2 regions of the Bacillus sp. THAF10 genome follow, and region 1 is predicted to be linked to the other one. Evidence: a T-box and tRNA genes for the amino acid it is inferred to sense, from the RefSeq annotation. Region 1 holds a T-box; the other holds one or more tRNA genes.
What was found. A T-box is a leader RNA that pairs with one kind of tRNA and senses whether it is charged. The one in region 1 lies ahead of proS (proline--tRNA ligase), so its partner is inferred to be a tRNA-Pro.
Positions count from the first base shown of each region.

Region 1 (4,627 bases):
ATCCTCGATATACCATTTGACGGAATGTGTTTTTCGGCGGTCGATAAATTGTTCTAGCTGCACAGTTGTCTCTCCTTTAATTAGTACGCTTTTGCCCAATATACCATATGCTTGGCATTTTTTCCGCAGCATACACAAGTTTTTCCTACCTCTTCCTGTTCAAAAGGCATGCATCTCGAGGTGGCGCTCGTTTCTTCTTTTATTTTTTCTTCACATGCTTGCTCGCCACACCACATCGCTTTGATGAAGCCGGCTTTGTTGTCAAGTTGATGCTTGAACTCTTCAAAGGAAGTTGCCGTACTTGTTTTTGTTTCGCGGTGTGCGCGTGCTTTTTCCAGCAGACTTGTTTGGATGTCTTCTAGTAACTCGTGAATGGTTGCTTCCAATCCTTCTAGTGGGGTGATAACCTTCTCCCCTGTGTCACGACGGACCAACACCACCTGTTGTTGTTCGATGTCGCGCGGCCCAGCTTCGAGGCGTAGTGGAATTCCCTTCATTTCGTATTCGTTAAATTTCCAGCCAGGCTTTTTGTCGCTCGCATCAATGCCAACACGGAAGGCAGCGGAAAGCTTTTCTTTTAGTTCATAGGTAAAATCAAGCACGCCAGCCTTATGCTGCGCAATTGGTACAATCATGACCTGCGTTGGAGCAATTCTTGGCGGTACAACTAGTCCTCTGTCATCGCCATGTACCATAATCATGGCGCCAATAATACGGGTCGTAAATCCCCATGAGGTTTGCTGAACGTATTCTTGTTTTCCTTCTCGGTTTAAAAATTGGATGCCAAATGCTTTGGCGAATCCGTCTCCAAGATGATGAGAGGTCGCTGATTGCAGCGCTTTTCCGTCATGCATCAGGCTCTCAATCGTATAGGTATATTTTGCTCCAGCGAACTTTTCTTTTTCGGTTTTTTGCCCTTTTATGACTGGAATGGCTAGATAGTTTTCGCAGATGTCCGCGTACACATTTAGCATTTTCACAGTTTCTTCGTGTGCTTGTTCGTCCGTTTCGTGACAAGTGTGCCCTTCCTGCCAAAGAAACTCTAGGGTGCGGAGGAAAGGCCGGGTTGTTTTTTCCCACCGCACGACATTCGCCCACTGGTTGTAAAGCTTTGGTAGGTCTCGGTAAGAATGGATGATGTTTTTGTAGTGCTCGCCAAAAAGAACTTCCGAGGTCGGGCGGACAACAAGACGTTCCTGCAGCTTTTCGTCACCACCATGTGTGACCCAGGCGACTTCTGGAGCAAAACCTTCGATATGGTCCTTCTCTTTTTGAAGCAAGCTTTCTGGAATAAAAAGTGGCATATAAACATTTTCGTGGCCAGTTTCTTTGATTTTTTTATCCAGTTCTGATTTGATGTTTTCCCACAGTGCGTAGCCGTATGGGCGAATAATCATGCTCCCTCTGACGCTCGAATAGTCGACGAGCTCTGCTTTTGTGACCACATCTGTGTACCACTGGGCAAAGTCTTCGTCCATGCTAGTAATTTTTTCTACAAATTTTTTATTGGACATGGTGGTGTGCTCCTTTTTTATAAAAATGTGTAATTTATTGAGGATGTTTGCTAGTAAAAGTAGGCAAAATTTGTGTTAACTGATCAAAATTTGCTGCTGTTTCCCTTTGGAACAACAAAAATGAATGTATCCAAGGTGGCTGAAAGGTTAATTTGGAAAGTTCGTGCCGAAACGCCCCGAGTTCGTGCCAAAACGAGGCAAGTTCATGCGAAAAGACCCCAAGTTCGTGCCAAAACAAGGCAAGTTCATGCGAAAAGACCCCAAGTTCGTGCCAAAACGAGGCAAATTCATGCCAAAAGACCCCGAGTTCGTGCCAAACCCATTTTCAACCATATAAAAAAGCCCCGCTTCACATAAGGGACCATTCCTGGCGGTACCACCCTTATTCAAAGCAAGGCTTTACTCTCAATGTTTGGTAACGGGGCTCTCCACCCGCTGCACCATTTCCGATGCAGAACTCAAGAGGCAGGTTCAAATGCTCAAACTATAGGCACCTCTCACCACACAGCGCCCTCTCTTTCTAGTCGAACTCACTCTACTAATCCTCATCAACGTCTTATCATATTTGAAAAGATTATAAAGGAGAGTTGTAATTATTGTCAATAGGTGGACGATTCTCCTAGTTCATTGATTACCAACAAGCACGGTGGTGCTTCTGTCTACTTTATAGGTTAAAGAAGATGTTCTTTCCGTTTTTCCTGTTTTGGTGGTTTGTTTGAATGTAACAAGAAAGGTATCCTTTTCGCCTCATAAGGTGTGGCCGAGGTTTCCCTCGTAATCAAGGTGTTATCATGGACTTCTTCATTAATTCCGATTTCTTTTGGGAATTTTTCGATGTCAGTTCCAGTTCCCTCGGTTGCACGAGCCACCGCTTGCTCGGCTGTAAATGGCGGGAGTGGTTCGTTTTGAAGAAAGGCAAACCCAAAGAGTGCAACAAAAATTGCTGGCGCTAAGAGGTGAACGGGCCAGGCCGATTTGTTTTTCGCTACTCTAATAAGCATCCACCGATCAACAAGCGCATAGATGGTAGCAGTAACTGCTCCTCCGATAGTAAGAAGATGAATAAATGGCTCTTCTATGAACAAACCAGGCAAGGCACCAAAAATAGTATGTAAAAGAACATAAAAAATGTGAAATGGTTTGTTCAGCTTTGAGTACAAGTATTCTATGCCAACAGAGATAAGATTTCCATAAACAATCACAAACAAAGCGACATACATTCCAAAAAAAATGGTCCAACCCAAAAAGTATTGTGAATAAGCATGTGGCTGGACATCACGAATAGACCCAAATCCAAGTATCATTGATATTACCAATATACTAATATAAGTGGCAGATAGTTTACGATAAATGTAGATTCCCAACTGACTTCGCCTCCAATCCAATGAAGATACACCTGTATTATACCTCATTATGGTAAGCATTGGATAAAATCCACACAAAAACCCACCCGCACAATCCGACAAGTACGGCTGGGTTTTGTTTATATTGGAACCTTTGTTTTACTGATCTCTTTCCATTTTTCTGCCCTGGCACTCTCATCCACTCTGTATTTTTCATCTAGTACTTCCCATAGGATCTCCCCTTTTTCTTCCTCACTAAGAGGGAGCTTTTTGACCACCTCCCTGTACGCTGCAAGGAAGGCCGTGTAGGAAATCCAAGTAGAATCAAATTGTGCTTCTAGTTCTTTTTTGAGCTTGCGGGTTAATTTGGGGCTGGAGCCGTTGGAGGTGACGGCGATTTGTAGGTGGCCGCGGCGGACGGTTGCTGGGAAGGTGACGTTGCCCTCTCCTGATTCGTCGACCACACACACGAGCTGTGTTGGCGAAAGTGAGCGGACAAGGGCTGCATTTACCTCGCGACTATTTGTTGCAAGGATGGCAAGGAACGCATGTTCAAAATCAGACACCTCTGCTCCGCGCTTCACTAAACCATATCCCCTTAACGCCGCGAGCTCCCACACCTCCTCTGAAAACTCTGGCGCAACAAAGGTAATCACAGCACCTTCAGCATCCAGCACCTTTGCTTTTCGTGCAGCAATGCGACCACCACCTGCAATAACGACCTTTTTTCCACTCAAATCAATAATCAATGGCTGCACTGCCAACCAGCTCCCTTCCTGATGCATGTTCCACCACGATGTCCTGAATAACCCTGTGACGACTTAAGGGCTCCACAAGTAAAATATCCTGGCCGTCTCGCCTGCGCTTTCGCACCTCTGCACTGACTTCATTAAGTAACAAACCAGCGAACAACAGATACGGCACGACAATTACTCTACCCTCTGCATCTTTACTAATCTCCTGAATTCCTTCTGAGAATAACGGTGTGGTAGCTGCTAGATAGCACACCTCCACTCGAGAGATATGAAACTCTCGCACCAACCCTGCTCTAATCTCATCAAACGCCTGGTGGATGGAAATGTCACTGCTTCCTCTGCCAACCAGCAGCAAAGAGTCTGTGCTCTGTATTCCACCAGTACTATCTTTTACAAGCTCCGCAAGCGCCGACACAATCCGCTCCTGCACCCCAAAGGCTTCTGTCATACTCACTTCCACCTGGGGGTATTTTTCACGAAGTGGGGCAAGTGCCGCAGGAATATCCTCCTTCATATGTCCTGCTGTTAAAAGAAAGATCGGGACGATGGTGATTTCCGTTGCACCTTGCATCACGCAGCGTTCAAAGGCTTCCGGGATAAACGGCTCGGATAATTCCAAAAAGCTCGTTTCCTGAATAGGCACATCCACCCGCTGCTTCACTTGCTCTAAAAACGACTTCGCTTCCTCTGCTCCTTTTTTTGAACGGGTGCCATGTCCGATGTATAAAACTGCTTTGCTCATAACCGTTACCCGTGCACCACTGGCAGATGAGGGACAATTTCCTCTTCAAACCAATGGAGCTTTTCGTGGAGCTTGACGACCTCACCGATGACAATCATGCTTGGATTGGAAATGTTAGCTTCTGTTACCTTTCGCTCAATGTTGGCAAGGGTGCCGACAACCGTGCGCTGTTCGTTCAAGGTACCCCAGTGGACAAGGGCAATCGGGGTTTTTGGTGATTTGCCATGCTCGAGCAGGTGACGAAGGATATTGGGTAGCTGCGACACGCCCATA
Region 1 is NZ_CP045403.1:422,148-426,774, reverse strand. It holds gene FIU87_RS02315 (MalY/PatB family protein) at 1-63, opposite strand, end outside; gene proS (proline--tRNA ligase) at 81-1,514, opposite strand; T-box leader at 1,868-2,075, opposite strand; gene FIU87_RS02305 (hypothetical protein) at 2,186-2,878, opposite strand; gene FIU87_RS02300 (precorrin-2 dehydrogenase/sirohydrochlorin ferrochelatase family protein) at 2,998-3,615, opposite strand; gene FIU87_RS02295 (sirohydrochlorin chelatase) at 3,596-4,354, opposite strand; gene cobA (uroporphyrinogen-III C-methyltransferase) at 4,360-4,627, opposite strand, start outside.

Region 2 (4,627 bases), 320 kb from region 1:
GGATCTATTTCACTCCCCTTCCGGGGTGCTTTTCACCTTTCCCTCACGGTACTGGTTCACTATCGGTCACTAGGGAGTATTTAGCCTTGGGAGATGGTCCTCCCTGCTTCCGACGGGATTTCTCGTGTCCCGCCGTACTCAGGATCCACTCAGGAGGGAACGAAGTTTCAACTACAGGGTTTTTACCTTCTATGACGGACCTTTCCAGGTCGCTTCATCTACCCCGTTCCTTTGTAACTCCATGTAGAGTGTCCTACAACCCCAAGAGGCAAGCCTCTTGGTTTGGGCTAATTCCGTTTCGCTCGCCGCTACTCAGGAAATCGCATTTGCTTTCTCTTCCTCCGGGTACTAAGATGTTTCAGTTCCCCGGGTCTGCCTTCCATACCCTATGTATTCAGATAAGGATACTGCTCCATTACGAGCAGTGGGTTTCCCCATTCGGAAATCTCCGGATCAACGCTTACTTACAGCTCCCCGAAGCATATCGGTGTTAGTCCCGTCCTTCATCGGCTCCTAGTGCCAAGGCATCCACCGTGCGCCCTTAATAACTTAACCGTTGACCAAAATTGGTCTGTGTCGATATCAGCGATGATATCTATTAGAAAATTACTAAGATGAACGATATTTTGTGAATATCTTGATATTAGTTACATTATCTAGTTTTCAAGGAACAAATGAGACAAATCGTCAGATTTGCCATTCATAATTGAGAGAATGCTCTCTCAAAACTAAACAAAACAACAAGCGTCTTTATCCTTAGAAAGGAGGTGATCCAGCCGCACCTTCCGATACGGCTACCTTGTTACGACTTCACCCCAATCATCTGTCCCACCTTAGGCGGCTGGCTCCAAAAGGTTACCCCACCGACTTCGGGTGTTACAAACTCTCGTGGTGTGACGGGCGGTGTGTACAAGGCCCGGGAACGTATTCACCGCGGCATGCTGATCCGCGATTACTAGCGATTCCGGCTTCATGCAGGCGAGTTGCAGCCTGCAATCCGAACTGAGAACGGTTTTATGGGATTGGCTCGACCTCGCGGTTTTGCTGCCCTTTGTACCGTCCATTGTAGCACGTGTGTAGCCCAGGTCATAAGGGGCATGATGATTTGACGTCATCCCCACCTTCCTCCGGTTTGTCACCGGCAGTCACCTTAGAGTGCCCAACTGAATGCTGGCAACTAAGATCAAGGGTTGCGCTCGTTGCGGGACTTAACCCAACATCTCACGACACGAGCTGACGACAACCATGCACCACCTGTCACTCTGTCCCCCGAAGGGGAAGGCTCTATCTCTAGAGTGGTCAGAGGATGTCAAGACCTGGTAAGGTTCTTCGCGTTGCTTCGAATTAAACCACATGCTCCACCGCTTGTGCGGGCCCCCGTCAATTCCTTTGAGTTTCAGTCTTGCGACCGTACTCCCCAGGCGGAGTGCTTAATGCGTTAGCTGCAGCACTAAAGGGCGGAAACCCTCTAACACTTAGCACTCATCGTTTACGGCGTGGACTACCAGGGTATCTAATCCTGTTTGCTCCCCACGCTTTCGCGCCTCAGCGTCAGTTACAGACCAGAGAGTCGCCTTCGCCACTGGTGTTCCTCCACATCTCTACGCATTTCACCGCTACACGTGGAATTCCACTCTCCTCTTCTGCACTCAAGTTCCCCAGTTTCCAATGACCCTCCACGGTTGAGCCGTGGGCTTTCACATCAGACTTAAGAAACCGCCTGCGCGCGCTTTACGCCCAATAATTCCGGACAACGCTTGCCACCTACGTATTACCGCGGCTGCTGGCACGTAGTTAGCCGTGGCTTTCTGGTTAGGTACCGTCAAGGTGCGAGCAGTTACTCTCGCACTTGTTCTTCCCTAACAACAGAGCTTTACGACCCGAAGGCCTTCATCGCTCACGCGGCGTTGCTCCATCAGACTTTCGTCCATTGTGGAAGATTCCCTACTGCTGCCTCCCGTAGGAGTCTGGGCCGTGTCTCAGTCCCAGTGTGGCCGATCACCCTCTCAGGTCGGCTACGCATCGTCGCCTTGGTGAGCCGTTACCTCACCAACTAGCTAATGCGCCGCGGGCCCATCTGTAAGTGATAGCCGAAACCATCTTTCAACAAGAAACCAGGAGGTTTCTTGTATTATCCGGTATTAGCTCCGGTTTCCCGAAGTTATCCCAGTCTTACAGGCAGGTTGCCCACGTGTTACTCACCCGTCCGCCGCTAACTTCTATAAAAGCAAGCTTTTAAGAAGTTCGCTCGACTTGCATGTATTAGGCACGCCGCCAGCGTTCGTCCTGAGCCAGGATCAAACTCTCCAATAAAGAGTTTGAGCTGTTGCTCAAAATTTGTTGCTAGCTTGTTACTTAAATTCGTTCATGTTAACCCCGTAAGGTCAACGTGGACGCTGTTGTTTTGTTTAGTTTTCAAAGAGCATCGGTAATATTGAAGGTTGTTTTCACTAGTAGATGAAAACATCCTGGTGGAGCCTAGCGGGATCGAACCGCTGACCTCCTGCGTGCAAAGCAGGCGCTCTCCCAGCTGAGCTAAGGCCCCTTAAACATATGATTTTCTACTGGTCGGGAAGACAGGATTTGAACCTGCGACCCCTTGGTCCCAAACCAAGTGCTCTACCAAGCTGAGCTACTCCCCGTAAATGGCGCGCCCGAGAGGACTCGAACCCCTAACCTTTTGATCCGTAGTCAAACGCTCTATCCAATTGAGCTACGGGCGCATTATCTATTAATTTGAAAAAGATGGTGCCGAGGACCGGAATCGAACCGGTACGGTAGTCACCTACCGCAGGATTTTAAGTCCTGTGCGTCTGCCAGTTCCGCCACCCCGGCAATTCAATGGAGCGGAAGACGGGATTCGAACCCGCGACCCCCACCTTGGCAAGGTGGTGTTCTACCACTGAACTACTTCCGCTAACTATAATGCGGGTGAAGGGACTCGAACCCCCACGTCAAAGACACTAGATCCTAAGTCTAGCGCGTCTGCCAATTCCGCCACACCCGCATGATAAATGGTGTGCCATGAAGGACTCGAACCTTCGACCCTCTGATTAAAAGTCAGATGCTCTACCGACTGAGCTAATGGCACAAGATGGTGCCGGCGATAGGAGTCGAACCCACGACCTACTGATTACAAGTCAGTTGCTCTACCAACTGAGCTACACCGGCATATAAGAAACTTTCACTTCGTGAAAAAATAATGGTGGAGGATGACGGGATCGAACCGCCGACCCCCTGCTTGTAAGGCAGGTGCTCTCCCAGCTGAGCTAATCCTCCATTTTTAATCCGCCTGGCAACGTCCTACTCTCACAGGGGGACAGCCCCCAACTACCATCGGCGCTGAAGAGCTTAACTTCCGTGTTCGGTATGGGAACGGGTGTGACCTCTTCGCTATCGCCACCAGACAAATTATATTATACGGTTTTCCAAAGGAAAATCAAGCTATTTTTCAAGCTTTTTTGTTCCTTCAAAACTAGATAATGTGTTCCTATCAAGAATTCTATCGTGTCATCATGTAAATCATATTGGGTTAAGTCCTCGATCGATTAGTATTCGTCAGCTGCACGTGTCGCCACGCTTCCACCTCGAACCTATCTACCTGATCATCTTTCAGGGATCTTACTTACCGAAGTAAAAGGAAATCTCATCTTGAGGGGGGCTTCATGCTTAGATGCTTTCAGCACTTATCCCGTCCGCACGTAGCTACCCAGCTATGCCTTTGGCAAGACAACTGGTACACCAGCGGTGCGTCCATCCCGGTCCTCTCGTACTAAGGACAGCTCCTCTCAAATTTCCTGCGCCCACGACGGATAGGGACCGAACTGTCTCACGACGTTCTGAACCCAGCTCGCGTACCGCTTTAATGGGCGAACAGCCCAACCCTTGGGACCGACTACAGCCCCAGGATGCGATGAGCCGACATCGAGGTGCCAAACCTCCCCGTCGATGTGGACTCTTGGGGGAGATAAGCCTGTTATCCCCGGGGTAGCTTTTATCCGTTGAGCGATGGCCCTTCCATGCGGAACCACCGGATCACTAAGCCCGACTTTCGTCCCTGCTCGACTTGTAGGTCTCGCAGTCAAGCTCCCTTGTGCCTTTACACTCTGCGAATGATTTCCAACCATTCTGAGGGAACCTTTGGGCGCCTCCGTTACTCTTTAGGAGGCGACCGCCCCAGTCAAACTGCCCACCTGACACTGTCTCCCAGCCCGATAAGGGCTGCGGGTTAGAATTTCAATACAGCCAGGGTAGTATCCCACCGACGCCTCCACCGAAGCTAGCGCTCCGGCTTCCAAGGCTCCTACCTATCCTGTACAAGCTGTACCAAAATTCAATATCAGGCTACAGTAAAGCTCCACGGGGTCTTTCCGTCCTGTCGCGGGTAACCTGCATCTTCACAGGTACTATAATTTCACCGAGTCTCTGGTTGAGACAGTGCCCAGATCGTTACGCCTTTCGTGCGGGTCGGAACTTACCCGACAAGGAATTTCGCTACCTTAGGACCGTTATAGTTACGGCCGCCGTTTACTGGGGCTTCGGTTCAAAGCTTCGCTTGCGCTAACCTCTCCCCTTAACCTTCCAGCACCGGGCAGGCGTCAGCCCCTATACTTCGCCTTACGGCTTC
Region 2 is NZ_CP045403.1:98,830-103,456, reverse strand. It holds rRNA gene FIU87_RS00545 (23S ribosomal RNA) at 1-555, opposite strand, end outside; rRNA gene FIU87_RS00540 (16S ribosomal RNA) at 761-2,313, opposite strand; tRNA gene FIU87_RS00535 (tRNA-Ala) at 2,470-2,545, opposite strand; tRNA gene FIU87_RS00530 (tRNA-Pro) at 2,566-2,642, opposite strand; tRNA gene FIU87_RS00525 (tRNA-Arg) at 2,647-2,723, opposite strand; tRNA gene FIU87_RS00520 (tRNA-Leu) at 2,747-2,835, opposite strand; tRNA gene FIU87_RS00515 (tRNA-Gly) at 2,843-2,917, opposite strand; tRNA gene FIU87_RS00510 (tRNA-Leu) at 2,927-3,007, opposite strand; tRNA gene FIU87_RS00505 (tRNA-Lys) at 3,016-3,091, opposite strand; tRNA gene FIU87_RS00500 (tRNA-Thr) at 3,096-3,171, opposite strand; tRNA gene FIU87_RS00495 (tRNA-Val) at 3,204-3,279, opposite strand; rRNA gene rrf (5S ribosomal RNA) at 3,291-3,407, opposite strand; rRNA gene FIU87_RS00485 (23S ribosomal RNA) at 3,529-4,627, opposite strand, start outside.
Region 2: it encodes a tRNA-Pro, which carries the amino acid that the T-box ahead of proS (proline--tRNA ligase) is inferred to sense. The anticodon was not compared.